2 regions of the Paraburkholderia sp. Ac-20342 genome follow, and region 1 is predicted to be linked to the other one. Evidence: riboswitches for the same ligand, from Rfam matches in the RefSeq annotation. Region 1 holds a riboswitch; the other holds the start of a gene.
The links. A riboswitch is a leader RNA that binds a small molecule or an ion and turns the genes downstream of it on or off. The one in region 1 is predicted to bind manganese.
Positions count from the first base shown of each region.

Region 2: another riboswitch for manganese. It lies ahead of G3N58_RS25990 (sodium:calcium antiporter); the one in region 1 lies ahead of G3N58_RS25745 (TMEM165/GDT1 family protein).

Region 1 covers NZ_JAAGPQ010000079.1:3,515-10,883, reverse strand. Annotated here, with positions in the region: gene G3N58_RS25780 (glycosyltransferase family 2 protein) at 1-146, opposite strand, end outside; gene G3N58_RS25775 (AMP-binding protein) at 146-1,864, opposite strand; gene G3N58_RS25770 (hypothetical protein) at 1,861-2,532, opposite strand; gene G3N58_RS25765 (acyl carrier protein) at 2,532-2,783, opposite strand; gene G3N58_RS25760 (phosphopantetheine-binding protein) at 2,787-3,086, opposite strand; gene G3N58_RS25755 (1-acyl-sn-glycerol-3-phosphate acyltransferase) at 3,061-3,855, opposite strand; gene G3N58_RS25750 (beta-ketoacyl synthase chain length factor) at 3,839-4,681, opposite strand; yybP-ykoY riboswitch at 5,256-5,470, shown strand; gene G3N58_RS25745 (TMEM165/GDT1 family protein) at 5,483-6,055, shown strand; gene G3N58_RS25740 (DUF4136 domain-containing protein) at 6,153-6,857, opposite strand; gene pepN (aminopeptidase N) at 7,329-7,369, shown strand, end outside.
Region 2 covers NZ_JAAGPQ010000080.1:19,483-26,851, forward strand. Annotated here, with positions in the region: gene G3N58_RS25985 (flagellin) at 57-1,505, opposite strand; gene G3N58_RS25990 (sodium:calcium antiporter) at 1,771-2,781, opposite strand; yybP-ykoY riboswitch at 2,906-3,081, opposite strand; gene G3N58_RS25995 (hypothetical protein) at 3,275-4,081, shown strand; gene G3N58_RS26000 (hypothetical protein) at 4,083-4,475, shown strand; gene G3N58_RS26005 (hypothetical protein) at 4,472-5,875, shown strand; gene G3N58_RS26010 (Z1 domain-containing protein) at 6,646-7,369, shown strand, end outside.

The DNA.
Region 1 (7,369 bases):
GCGGCGAGCACCTGTTGGGTCGGCTCGTCGCTGCCGTCATCGACGACGAAGATCGGCAGGCCATGCACCGCGAGATGCGCGACGGTCGCGCCGATCGCGTCCTTGTGGTTGTAGATCGGAATGACGATGCAGGCCGCGATGCCCATCACGCATCCTCCCGATGCACGAGCACGCCTGCTGCGCATTCGCGGCCGTCGAGCCGGTAGGCGAACTGCACGCGCCGGCGCGCGGCGTCGTGCGTCAGCGTAAGCCCGAGCACCGCGCCCGGCGGGACCGGCGCCATGAACTTCAGACGCTCGACCGAGGCAAGCGCACGCACCGTCGGCCAATGTCCGGCCGCAAGCCGCACGGCCCAGTCGATCTGCACGACGCCCGGCAGAATCGGCAGGCCCGGAAAGTGGCCGGCGAAATGCACGAGCGTGGGCGGCACGCGCAGTTCGTAGTGCAGCGTGTCACCGCTACGCGTTTCGGCGAGCACTTCCATGCCCTCGGCGCGCGGCTCGAACGCGGCCGCCACCGCGCGCGCGGGCAGCTTGCCGCGCGCATCGAACGGCAGGCTCGCGCGAAAACGCCAGTGACGCGGCAGCACGACCGCATCGACGTAATCGGCGAGATGACGGCGCAGCGTTTTCGCGAACGCCACCCGGCCTTCCTCGCGCAAGGCCGCGCCGCCCGCCTCGCTCAGCGCGACCACCGCGCCGACCCGTTCGCGCGAGGCGCCTTCGAGCGGCACGAGCGCCGCTTGCGCCACGTACGGATGCAGCGCGAGACGCGCTTCCAGTTCCGGCAGCGAGACCCGCTTGCCGCCGAGCTTCAGCACACGGTCGAGACGGCCTTGCAGACGGAAACGGCCATCGGCGTCGAAGGCAACGCGGTCGCCGGTGCGATGCCAGCCATCGTGATCGAGATGCGGCGAGCGCACGCACAGCGCGCCGTCGTCGTCGCGCCGCACCTCGGCGCCCGCGACCGGCTGCCACGCGTCGCCGTGATCCTGACGGCGCCACGCGATCCCGCCGGTTTCGGTGCTGCCGTAGATTTCGAGCGGCGCCGCGCCGTAGGCGGACGCATAGTGCTGCGCGGCGTCGGCCGCGAGCGGGCCGCCCGAGGAGAAGAACGCGCGCGGCGCCGGGGTCAGCGCGGCAAAGCCCGGCAACGCGGGCCAGCGCGACAATTGTGCGGGCGTCGAGACGAGCGCGGTCGCGCCGCACTGCGCGATGCGTTCCTGCAATTGCAGCGGCTCCGTGCCGATTGCTCGGTCGAACGCGCGGCCGGCCGCGAGCGGCCACAGCACGCGAAACAGCAGCCCGTAGATGTGATGATGCGGCACGCTCGCGAGCATCGTCGCGTCGCCGAGCAACGCGCCCCACTGCTGTTCGAGCGTCTGCACTTCGGCGTTGAACTGCGCGAGCGTCTTGCGGATCGGCTTCGGCGTGCCGCTGCTGCCGGATGTGTAGAGCGTGAGCGGCGCATGCGGATCGATCGGGCTGGCAGCATGCGTCGCGGCAGCATGAGTCGCGTCGCGCGCGGCGAACGGCGGCAGATCAGCGTCCGTCAGCATGAAGTCGTAGGCGTCCGCGAGATCGGCCAGATAGCCCGGCGTCGCGTTGGCCGGGATCACCGGCTCCTTGCCGCATGCGAAAAGCGCGAACAACGCGCAGGAGAAATCGAACGGGTCGTCGATGCACAGGGCGCAGCGCGGCGCCGCATGGGTCTCGGCAAGCGCGATCAGTGCCGCGACGCGCGCGCGAAACGCCGCGCGGTCGATGAGCGTCGCGCCGTCGCGGCACACCGGCGTACCGAGCGCGTCGGGCGTATCGGGCGCACTCGACGCGACGGCCGGAAGCAGATCGTGCAGCGCGATCATGCGGCCTCCGAACCCGCTCGCGCGGCGCGCGGCAACACGACGAGATAACGCCAGACGATCTCGCCGGCGAGCAGCAGGCCGATCAGCCCATAGGCAATCGCGCCGTTATAGAGCGACCAGTTCGCGCGGCTCCAGTACAGCGCCGTATACGCCGAAAACGCGCCGTTGGCGACGAAAAACGCACACCATACCTGGGTCACGCGCCGCGTATAGCGCACCGCGTCGGCCGGCAGGTTCGGATTGCCGAGCCGCGCGAATTTTTCGATCATCGAGGGCCCGCGCGCGAGCGTCGCGCCGAACGCGACGAGCAGCCCGAGATTGACGAGCGACGGATAGAGACGCAGCAACAGCTCGCTGTCGGTCACGACGATCGCCGCCGACGCGCAGGTGAGCAGTACGAGCACGCCCCAGTCGAGCGCGGAAAGCTGCCGCAGCGACAGCGCGAGCGGGCCGCCGCCGGCCCAGCGCTGCAGCCACAGGATCGCGAGCAGCATGAAGCCGACGAGCCGCGGCGTGTCCCAATGCCATGCGCACAGGATCAGCACCGGATACGCGAGCATCAGCAGCCCCCGCACGACGGCCCTGCTCCAGTGAGTCCGCGTACCGGGCGCGCCGGCCGCGGCGGACAACGACGGCGCCGTCTGCGATCGCGAGCGCGCGGCGGGCATCAGCCTTGCGCCGCGAGCAGCGACTCGACCGCGCCGATCACGTCGCCGACGGTGCGCACCGACTTGAATTCCTCGGGCTTGATACGGCGGCCGGTCATTTCCTGCAGCTTGATCGCGAGATCGACGGCGTCGATGCTGTCGAGATCGAGGTCTTCGAACAGATGCGCCTCGGGCGTCACGCGCTCGGGCTCGATCGCGAAGTTCTCCTTGAAGATCGCGCGGATGCGCTCAAGAATCTCAGTCTCGGTCACGGTTCATTCCCCTTTCCTGGTGGTTTCGTTCGCAGCCTGCGACGCTTCGCGCTGACTCTCGACGAGCGCGGCGAGCGTGCTGATCGAGCGGAAGTGTTCGCGCGTGCGTTCGTCGTTCGCCGCGATGGTTAGTTGGTATTGTTTGCGCAGCACGATGCCGATTTCGAGCGCGTCGATCGAATCGAGACCGATGCCGTCGGTGTCGAACAACGGGGCATCGTCGTCGATATCGGCGGGGCTCAGGTCTTCGAGATCGAGCGCTTCGATCAGAAGCTTTTTAATTTCCAGTTTTAAAGAATCCATAATCGAACAGGTGCTGGGTCATGTGGGCTTCGACGGCGCGCGTCACGCTGCGCGCCGCGAGGGCCGGGGTCGCGTCGTGCGCGGCAAGTTCGCCGACGCCGAGCGGCGCGAGCACGTTCACGCGCATCCGGAAAGCGCGCGCCGGCACGTCGTACCAGCGCATCTGCCGCGTGAACGCGGGCGGGTCGCAATCCATCAGCACCGGCACGATCGGCGCGCCGGCCTTCAGCGCCATATGCGCGAAGCCGCGCGAAAACGCGTGCAGCCGGTTCGGCGCAGGGCTGCGCGTGCCCTCGGGAAACACGATCATCGTGTAGCCGGCCGCAAGCTGGCGCGCACCCGCTTCGACGAGTTCGGTGGCGTCCGCGTTGCTCACGTATTCGGCCGCGTGCACGATGCCCCAGAAACACGGATTGCGCCAGTGCGCGTTCTTCACGACGCAACACGCGCGCGGCGTGAGCGAGAGCAGCACCATCACGTCGAGATAGGTCGGATGATTGGCGACGACGACGGCCGGGCCGCCCGCGCGCAGCGCGGCCGCGCCCGACACGTCGAGCTCCATCACGCCGACGCCGCGCAGCACCGCGACGAGCGCGCGGAAAAACCAGTGAATCACAGCGGTCACGGCGCGCTGCCGCGACGCGCGATGCGGCCACAGCCACGCGAGCGGAAACACAAGCACCGAAAACAGCATGCCGCAGAGGCCGAACACGACGAAGGCCATGCCGGTCGCGCAAAGACGCCACAGATAATCAAGCCGCGCGGTCATGCCATCTCCAGTGCCAGAGGGCGCCGGCCCGCTCCCAGCACGCGGGCTGCCCGGTTTCGAGACAGTGCAGCAGCGCCTGGCTCTGGGTGGGGAAGCGGGTTGCGGCGGTGTCGGCGGCGAGGGTGTTCGGGTTGGCAGGCGGGTTGTTAGCGGCGGCAGCGGCTTCGGCGGCAGCGTTGCCCGGGTTGGCGCCCAGGTTACTGGCCAGATTAGCGTTGGCCGCAGTTACGTTGGCCGCGGCGCCGTCAACCGGCGCGGGCTGCGAGCCGGCCGCGCGGGACAGCGAGCATACGATGTGCCCGGCCGCCGCCGTGTCGTCGAGCAGCAGCGCGAGCGCGCCGCCCTGTACTTCGTCTTCGATCGTGCCGTAAGCGCGATCGGCCGGTTCGTCGGCGTAGACGAGCAGCACCGGAGAGTCGGGTTGCGTCGCGTATTGGGCATACGCTTCGAGCAGCGCATAGCCGAGCGTTTGCGCGCCGGCCGACACCGCGCTCGCGGCCGAGCGGTCGCCGCGCGCAATGCCGAAGACGCCGGTCATCGCATTGAGCACCGACAGGCTGAACGCGGTCGGCGAAACCGGTTCGCCGGCGCTGATGCTGCGCAGGATGTCGGTGGTGCGCCGCAATTCCCCGTGCCGCGACGCGAAAACCACGCGCACCGGCTCGCGCGCGACACAATCGTGCGCAACCTTGAGCGCGGCTTTGGACAGCGTGCTGAGACGCCGCCGCACGATCGGCTCGATAAAGCCGATATCGGGTGCGGCAGATGCGGTAGCCGGCCAGCTAGACCAGCGACCGACCGGAATGGTCCAGTGCAGATCGGGCATACGGTGTTCGCGCGTAGAAACGGGAAAAGGCTCAAGCGCCTGACGGAATATACAGCCGTCACAGCGTGTGGCGCCGCGCGGATCGGGATGTTTTCAGCCGGGATCGACCAATCTTCTTAGGGGGAATTCAGCGAATTATCGGCAATTGGCCCCGATTATTTAGGCGCCTTTGTCAATGGGTCTGCGAGATTTGGCTCAGGCTCCTTTTGTCGCCGGAATCATACTGAATATTCTGGATTAAATCAGCCAGGAAAGACGTATCCATCTGTATCCGAGCCTTAAAACAACAAACTGTCAGACGAATTGACAAAAATGGCCGGAACGCTGCGGCGGGCCCGCCGGGAAGGCTTGCACGCGGGGCCGGCGGCAATTTTCGGGGTGGCGGGAGAGACGGGAGCGGCGCCCTGCTTTCCGAAAATCGTTTGCGGCCTTTCCTGGCAATTGTTGCAAACCGCCGCAGCCGGCGCCGTATGCGCGGCGCGGCATCCGCGCAACATCCGTGCAATATCAGACCGGTATCAGTCCGGTATCGGCCCGATATCCGCGGTAAACGCACCGCCGGCTCTGTTATACTCCGGCCCTCATTGGGGAGTAGCCGCCTCGCAGCACGTCCGCACCGCGTTTCGCCGGTGCGTCGCACGTGCGGTTCGCGAGGGCGCCTGTCAACAGACTTGGCCGTCACGGCCATGGCAGCCGCAGCCTCTGGCCTGGCGAGACCGATGATCCACACGCGCCGCAACAGGGCCCGGCGTGTCGTGGGTCGTCGCTCGTTCATGATTCGGCCCGAGGAATCCCTTCAAAGTGAATCAAGCCTTCCTTATTTCGACCGGTGCGGTCGCGCTCGCCGAAATCGGCGACAAGACGCAACTGCTCTCGCTCGTGCTCGCCGCCCGCTACCGCAAACCCGTGCCGATCATTCTCGGCGTGCTCGTCGCGACGCTGATCAATCACGCGGGCGCCGGCGCGCTCGGCGCGTGGCTCGGCTCGATGCTGACGCCGGCCATCATGCGCTGGGCGCTCGCCGCCTCGTTCATCGGCATGGGCTTGTGGATTCTCGTGCCCGACAAGCTCGACGACGAGGAAGCCAACACCAACCGCACGCACTTCGGCGTGTTCGGCGCGACGGTGGTCACGTTCTTCATCGCGGAAATGGGCGACAAGACGCAGATCGCGACGGTCGCCCTCGCCGCGCGCTTTCACGATTTCTTCAGCGTGGTGGCCGGCACGACGCTCGGCATGATGATCGCCAACGTGCCGGCGATTCTGCTCGGCGACCGCTTCGCGCATCGTCTGCCGACGAAGCTCGTGCACGGCATCGCGGCGGTGATGTTCGTCGTGCTCGGGGCGATGGCGCTGCTCGGGGTGGGGGTTTAGGCGGCAAAGCGAACGGCCCGGCGGATCACGCCTGCCGGGCCGTTTTTGCGTGGTTTTGCATGGTGCGCCGGGTGCCGACGTACCGCGCGAGCGCGGCTTACTGCCCTGGCTTGGTGGCCGATGAGCCCGAGGTGCCCGACGCCGCCGCCGGCGCCGCAGCCGGCATCGACACCTCTGTCACCGCCATGCCGCCGTTGCCGACCGGAATCTTCACCGTATGCACGGCGCCGTTGCCGAGCGGAAAATCGGCGAGCGCGCTGCGCGCGAGATACGGCATCGCCCTGACCAGCGACGACTCGCCGCCGAAATTACGCGCGCTCACGTTGTAGACCTCCTTGCCGCTCGCGCGCTCGGTCATCCGGATGCCGAGCAGATGCGTGAAAACCGGGTAGCTCTGATTCACGTAAGCGGTCGGGAACGGTCCCCACGGCCCCCACGGATCGAACGGCCGGCCCCAGTACGGACCGGGCCACGGGTTGTAATAGACCGGTTCCGCGATGGTCACGATGTCCGAGCGAATGCCGTAGGCGAGTTCGACCAGATAGCGCGCCTCGTTGCGAGGAACCTCGCGGAACGACTGCGCGGCCAGTTCGTTCGCGACGATCCGCTCGTACGCGGTCAGCTCCAGATTGTTCTGCTGATCCTCGTGTCGCGTGAACGCATAGGTGCGGGTCGCGTCGCTGCCGCTCCACGCGGAGAACGCCGTGACCTGGGTCGTCACATAGGTCGTGCAGCCGGCGAGCAGCAACGTCAGTGCCGCGAACAGCAGCATGATGCGGCGCGTCCATCGATCGGTGTTCATGGTCTACCTCGTGATGCGTCTGAAGTGCTGCAATTAAAACCGTGGATCGAGCGCGATTATTCCGTGCCGGTGGCGCGCTTCTTCGCGTGACCTCTTCGCGTGACCTCTTCGCGTGACCTCTTCGCGCGACCTGATCCGCCGAAGCGGATCGATGCCGGCCCGAGGCGCGGAACCCGCCGCCACGCGTTCACGGACCACACTGACCGCACGGACTGCCGCCGCGCGCAGCGCCCGATAATACGCTGACCTCGCCGGCCGGCAAAAGGTTCTTCCCGGCCAAGGCGCAACGAAGCCGGCGGCCCGCTATCGACGCCCGGCCAGGCCGCACAGTCAGGTCGTACCGCCAGGCTTCGAAGCTCGCCCCCGCATCGTTCCGCACAATCGCCCGCGGCTTTGTACAATGGCTCGACCAAGCCCGGCTCGCGCGCCCTGCGCGCGCCTGACCGCTCGAGTCCACCACCACAGAACGCCATGGCCGATACCGCAACGCCCAATGTGATCCGCCGCGCCGA
Region 2 (7,369 bases), on a different contig from region 1:
CGTGCCGCGCACCGGATACGGCGGCGGGGCGCGGAACGCATGCTGCGTAAAGCGTGTTACTGCAGGAGCTTCAGAATCTGCTGCGGCTGCGAGTTCGCTTGCGCCAGCACCGAGATGCCCGCTTGCTGCAGCACTTGCGCCTTGCTCAGCGCAGCCGTTTCCTGCGCGAAGTCGGCGTCCTGGATTTGCGACTGGGCCGACGACAGATCGGTCGACTGGGCTTGCTGCGTCGTGCTGATTGCCGTGAAGCGGTTTTGCGCGGCGCCGAGCGTAGCCTGCATGTTGTTGACCGTGTTCAGTGCGTCGTCGATCGATTCGATCGCCTTGTTGGCGCCCGCGACGGTGCTGACGTCGATCTGGTCGACGGTTTGCGTCGTGGCGGTCGAGCTGGCCGTCCACGGGTTCGCCGTCTGCGTGATGCCGGTGCCGAGCGTCGCGCCCACGGTTCCTGCCGTGCCGCCCGTGGGGGCCGTATAGGCGAGACCGGTGGCACCGAGGATCGCCGCGCCTGCCGTGGTGCCGCCCGTGATCTGGTTGCCGTTCTGATCCCAGAACGTCAGACCTTGGTTACCGTCCGACTTCACCGTGATCGACGTGATATCCGTGGACGACGGGGTCGTCGCGTCCGCGCCGGTCGTCGCGCTGATGTCGAGACCGGTGATCGTGCCGAGCGTCGCGCCAGCGGTCTGAGGCTTGGCGTTGGCGCCATTGATTGCAACCATCTGGGTGGCCGCATCGAGCGAGCCGCCGGCAGTGATCGACAGCGCGCCGGTGGTGGCGCTGACGGTGAAAGCCTGGGTGGTTGCGGCGGTCGGATCGAACGAAAGCGCGTTGCCGTTCTGGTCCGTGTACGTGAAGCCGCCCTTGCCGTCCGACAGCACGTTCAACTGCGTGATTTCCGTGCCCGTCGACGTGCCTGCCGCCCAGGCACCACCGTTCGAGTCGAGAGAAACAGCCAGCGACGCGACCGTATCGCCCGCCTGCACCGCACCACCGCCGAGCGATGCCGCCGACACGTTTTGCGAGAGGTTCAGGCTGATCGTCTGACCGACGTTCGCGCCGACCTGGAACGACACGCTGCCGAGCGAACCGTTCAGCACGTTCATGCCGTTGTACGTCGTTTGCGAAGCGATCCGGTTCACTTCCTGAATCTGCTGCGCGACTTCCTGTTGCAGCGCTGCGCGGTCGGTATCGGTCATGCCGCCGTTGGAGGCTTCCGTTGCGAGGTCGCGGATGCGCTGCAGGCTGCTCGTCAGCGACGACAGGCCGCTCGATGCGGTTTGCACCATCGAAACGCCGTCGTTCGAGTTCGACACACCTTGCGTCAGACCGTTGATCTGGGTCTGCATAATGTTCGAGATGGCGAGGCCGGCTGCGTCGTCCGCTGCGCTGTTGATGCGCTTGCCCGACGACAGACGCGTAATTGCTTGCGAGAGTGCGCTACCCGAGTTGGTCAGGTTCTGCTGCGCGACCAACGAGTTGATGTTGCTGTTAATTCCGAGCATGAAAATTCTCCTGTTGGGGCCGTCAGCCCGTTACATGCCGTATAGACCAAGGCATCAGCGAACGAGGCAACTGCTGTTCGTTTGCCGCCCGCCTTGTTTGGGGTATCGGCCCACTCAGGAAAAACTTTATGGAATAACCCGCATATTCGTCGCTCCGCCCCGGCTGAAGCGCCGGTAAACCGGGGCGGCGGGCGATTCGCCGGCACAGGCCTCAAGTCCGTCGGAATACTGCCGATATCACAGCGGCAAGCCCGCTTTGCCGCGCCTAGCGCGTCAACGTTACCGTCAGATACACGGCATACAGCACCCCGCACACGAGCAGCGCGCCCACCCGCAAGCCCCGCTCGCGTACGTTGATACGCAGCCACGCGGCCGCGGCCAGCGTAATCACGACGCCCGTCACCACTTCGATACGCGGCGTCCACGGCGTCAGCAGAATGCCGATCGCGGGCAGCAGCGTCCCCTGGAACACCATCGCGCCGGTGATGTTGCCCAACGCGAGCGTGTCCTTGCCACGCCGCACCCAGAGGATGCTGTTGACCTTCTCGGGCAATTCGGTGGCGATCGGAATGATCAGCAGCGACAGCAGCAGCGGCGATACGCCGAGCGCCGCCGACACGCCCCGCACACCGTGGATGAAGCCCTCCGCGCCCCACACCAGCAACGCGACCGCGAGCGCGAGTTGCAGCGCGATCGTCGCGAGATTGGTCGGCACGCCGATGCGCGCGAGCATCATCCTGCCGGGCGCTTCGGTGCCGTGTCCCGCCTCGACGAGCCCGCCCGATGCGCGGAACGTCATCACCACATAGGTGACGTACACGCCGACCAGCGCGACGCTGAAGAGCGCGCGCACGATGATCTGCTCGTGCGGCACGTACATCGCCACGGCCGCGAGCAGGAACGCGCAGAGGAAATAGTTGAGGTCGCGCGTGAAGCCGGTGCGCTCGGGCGTGATCCAGCCCTTGACGCCGCGCATGCGCAGGATCGCGAGCGTCATCAGAAACGTCGACAGCGTGGAAAGCATCAGCGGTGCGCCGAGAATCGCACCGACGCCGATCTCCTGATTGACCGAGCTGCCGGCCTGGCTTCCCGCAATCGCGAGCAGCGGCACGAGCGTTTCGGGCAGCGCGGTGCCGACCGCCGCGAATAGCGAACCCGTCACGCCTTCGGAGATTTTCAGACGTTCGCCGAGATGTTCCAGCGCATTGGTGAAGAGTTCGGCCGCCACCAGAATGACGACCAGCATGCAGGCGAGTTCGAGGAACAGACCGGTCATGCGTGGCTCCCCGGCTGTGCGCGAAAAGTGCGGCCGCTCACCGGATCAACCGGGCAATAAGCGAAGGCAAAAACACGCGGGGAGACTGACGATGGGCGACGGTGATTCACAGGGCAAACTCCGCGGTCGGACGTAGATGACGAACCCATGACGCACCGCCGCCCGTCCGACCGGAACGAGGCAGTGCGTCAATGGTCTCGCCAAACCGACCCGGTCGAACGCGCCATGACCCGCAGGCCAAGTATGTTGACGCGCTCTCCTTCAAAGAATGAAGGAAGGCTACTCCCCAGTGACCGAAGGATTCTAATGGGGCGGGCGGCTTTCAACAAGCTTGTTGAAACGCGAACCACGTACCGGCATCGTCCGATAACACGCGGTTGCGCTCAGAGCTGATAGAGCGCCCGCCAACCATCCATGCTGAAGACGTCGAATCCGGCTTGCCTGCCGCATTCCGCTCAGCTATGTTTTACCCGTACCTATCTGGACGTTCACCGTGACCGAGACGACCCCGACGCCGGCATTCCTGAAGTTTTATGTTCCTGAAGAACCGGGGACAGCGAAACTCGCTCGTACGTCTGAGGATATCGAGCGGTTCCAATCGCTGATTCAGTACGCGGAGTCTGCCGAGACGATCAGCGAGAAGAAGTTCAGGTGGCTTGAAAAAGCGACGACGCCATGGCTCGCGCAGCAATTGGGCGTCTATGCAGAGCACCTGGAGGTCAATGGTCAGGCAATGCTTGCGGCACGCGTCGCGTGGCTCGGTGTTCTTGCTGCAAAGTGGGTTCGAGACGACGCGAAATACTATTTGGCCAATCTGCTCACTGCCGGCAACATGTGGCTAAAACTCGGCGCAGAAGCCACCGACGACACCACCGATGCCGCCATCGATGCCGCGCGAGGTTTTTTCGAGGTCATTCTGAATCTCGCCGCTTATGAACAACGAAAGGAACGGCTCGGCGCGCACGTGGGTATGGCGAGCTACTACGGACTGATCGAGGACTACGTCGGCGCGGCGTTTCACGTCGACCGATATCTTCCCTACATTGACGAGATCGTTCCAAAGCAGCAACACGAAACCGTGTATGGCCAGGCCGCGCGTATCTATGGAAAAGTCCAGGACGTACCGGGATTGTTATTCTGCTGCGAGAGATTAGGCAAACCACTCCCGCCCGCGTCGCAATTGTCCGCTCAGCCGCTGGACGCCGTGCTGATGACTGTCGCGCGCCTGCATAGCCTGGGCAGCAGCTCAACCGCTTTTCGCATCATGTCCGAATTCAAATCAAGAAACAGGAGCGCATAACATGACTCAGCAAACCGTGAAGTTTGGCATACAGCTTCCCGTCGACATGGGACAGGACGTTGCCGAAGTTGCACGAGAGCTTTCCGAAAACTGCCAGGTAAGCTACCGGCTGCCCGAGCCAGACAGCGAGTCCGCCAAAGACGAACTCTCCTTCGATCCGATATCGGGCGCGGCCATCGGCTGGATACTCCTGAAGGTGGTGGGTGCCGCCGCGCAAGGCATCGCCGCAAAATTGATCATCGAGCTTGTTTGCAAGCGATATATGGGGCGCTCAAAGGAGTCGAAGGTCGTTCCAATCCGATTTTCCGACGGCACGATTTTCGAGCTGAATACGGACGATCCCGAGTCCACCGAACAGCTTCGCAAGATCCTCGCGGAAAAGGCCGATCGTTGAACGCCCTGTATGGCAGTGATGGCTTCGCCAAGGCTCTGACCGACAGCCTGGCCATCTACATCGACTTCGATCGACTTGGACTCGAGTCAACCCCGGCGGCCGTTTCCCAAGCTGTCCAGCGGCTGTTGGGTTTGCACGGCCCAGGCGAGACGCTGCGATCGGAATCCCGATTCAATGAAGCGGCTCGCGACTATTTCGAGCACTTCAAAAAGATCGACCCCAGCGACAGAACGGTGGGGATCTTTCTCGCTTATCTGTCATGCTTTTTTCATGAGGCTAGACACTCGCACGATCTGATGTCGACGATCGTAGGCCAGCGCATCTTGCGGCAGTACTTCGTGCATTACAAGAATGTGCCGAAACTGCAACGAAAGCTAAAAGACTGGCAAAGCAGGAATGCATCGCAACCTATTCCGCTGCCCTTGTCCATGCATGCGCCGTCCATGAACGGAATAGATCAGGACGTGCTGGAATTCGTGTCGAAGTATACGGAACTGGATTCTTTGCTGGATAAGGCCGGCGTAGTCGGTAGCGGAGTGTATTCGTGGGTCGGCGTGAAGCATTTGCTCGAGGCGAGTGCCGTCCTCGTTCAGCTCGAAGTCGTGTACGACCTGTTTGGGGGCGAAGCATATGAAATTCTCTGGAAACTGATACATGGCGGCCCGAACGCGAGAACCTACACGTGGCTGATCAATGGTGTCGCCGAGGATTTGCTGCTGACGGGAAAATTCGCCGGCCGCCATGGAGCCGGCTCCGTGATGAACTATCTTCTTTGGGTTGCGCTGCAGGGAAACGCTAGAACAGTAGAGGGAAAGGAAGTCGAAGTTTCGGCGGGCGCATTGTATTTTGCGTTAATCGAACACGTCTTGCGCAATGGAAGCGGGACCATCGACGTCGCCGAGGCACATCAACATGCCGCGTCTTTTTTGGCGGAGTGGGGCTTCCACGATCTCAACAGCGTGCTGGACGGATTCCATCAGAGGGCGAGTCAGCGACTGGAGAGAAGCTTAACCAATATTACCGTTGCTACGGATCACCTGTTCAACGTTGTGGAGACACAGCTATTGGATAGTTTTCTTCCGTTCTGTCATTCGATTCTGGCCGACCCCGAGGCTTATTTTTCCGGGCGAAGGTACGCAACCTCTTTGATATCCGGGGAATTGCCGGGTATCCCCATCTACTTTAAAGCGAATGGCGAGGTGTTTCAGTCGTTTACGCCGGGAGAGAAGCCGATAAGCCGCGAAAGCGCCGAGAACATGATTGCGTTTTCGAGCATGATCCGGCTTCTTGTGAATGGGCGCCGTTCGGCCGGCTTGCCGTTTGTCGAGGATACGTGCTTCGAGGCGCTGACTGCGGATGCGGGGTTGGTTTTTTCTGATCGGTTGTTTGAGGGGTTTTGAACCCGGCTGGGATCGAAAAAAACGGCGAGAGGCCCGTTAGATAAGGCATTAAGGGGGGCCACTTTCTTACGGGTACGACTGAGAGGGTAACGATCTTATCGCTGTGGTTTTTTGCAACAAATTATTACAGGACGAGGAGGAGGATCGAACAATCCTGCTGAAGGTCGTGGAACGGGCATAACGCTCGCCAGCGGTTTCGAATATGCCCCCCGGGGAAGGGCTTCGCGCGAGCTCATTAGAAAATGCGATCGAACTCAGGACCATTTTTGCTTCGCCGACAGCGAAAGTCCTCACCGTTTGCCATTGGGCCGGTATCCAGCATCACTCGGCCAAATATATGGTAACCGCTTCTTTAGAGCTACGAGATTGTGCTAGCGATCGAGCGGGTTGGCCAACAGGTGATCCAAAACGAGCGCGCGGCTCATTGCCAGTATCGATCCGAAGTTTAACAGAGCCGCGTAAACCGAAGAACTAGCGTATGTGACGGCCGCACCTGAGACGGCATTCTCTTACCCGCACTGATCGACCTCGTATTCCAACCAGCCATGCCCCAAGGCAACCTGGTTAAGCGTGCCCCGCCGGGGGTACACCTGACAAATACCGACGTGGCGATGCAACCAGTTGGCCGGCCAAGATTTTCCCACCGCACGAGATTAAAAATTACTACGCCGATCGGTGGGGTGCTTGCTCTCCACCGCGAAGATCAAGGTCACTAGCGACTATTTCGTGGTACAAATATGGATATACATACACATACGGGGGCGTGAAAAATGGGCTTTTATTCCCGACTGCGGGCGCTGCGCGACGATGACGAACAATTACAGAACTGCATTGAGAATGTCGTAGACCAGCTCGACAATGCAGACGATCCTGCGAAGCCAGGAATGCTGCTAGGGAAAATTCAGTCTGGTAAAACGCGTGCGTTTCTCGGAGTCGTGGCCCGAGCATTTGATCGTGACTACGATATCGCGGTAATTCTAACAAAAGGCACGAGAACGCTCGCCAGCCAAACCGTCAAGCGCATCGGACGTGATTTCCGGACATTTATCGATAATGATGAGATCATTCTTTTCGATATCATGTCGGCACCGATTCCGCTTACAAAATCTGAATTGCGCAGAAAAATTATCATAGTTGCAAAAAAACAGGTGCAAAACCTTTCAAGGATACAAAAGCTTTTTGACGAAGAACATCCGTCATTAAAAGATCGTCGCGTCCTACTTGTAGACGATGAAGCGGACATGGCAAGCGTCAGGTTCTCCAAGAAAAAAGGCGAAAACGACTTTGATCAGGGTGCTATTGCCAATCAGATGGATGAACTAAGGGGAAGTCTTTCTAGAATTTCTTTCCTTCAAGTAACCGCAACACCCTACGCTTTATATTTGCAGCCAGAAAATTACGAAGGTTCAACCCAAGCCAAAGAAGTTTTTTATCCGAAGAAGCCGAGCTTTACGGAATTACTTCCCATACATGACGCGTACGTCGGGGGAGACG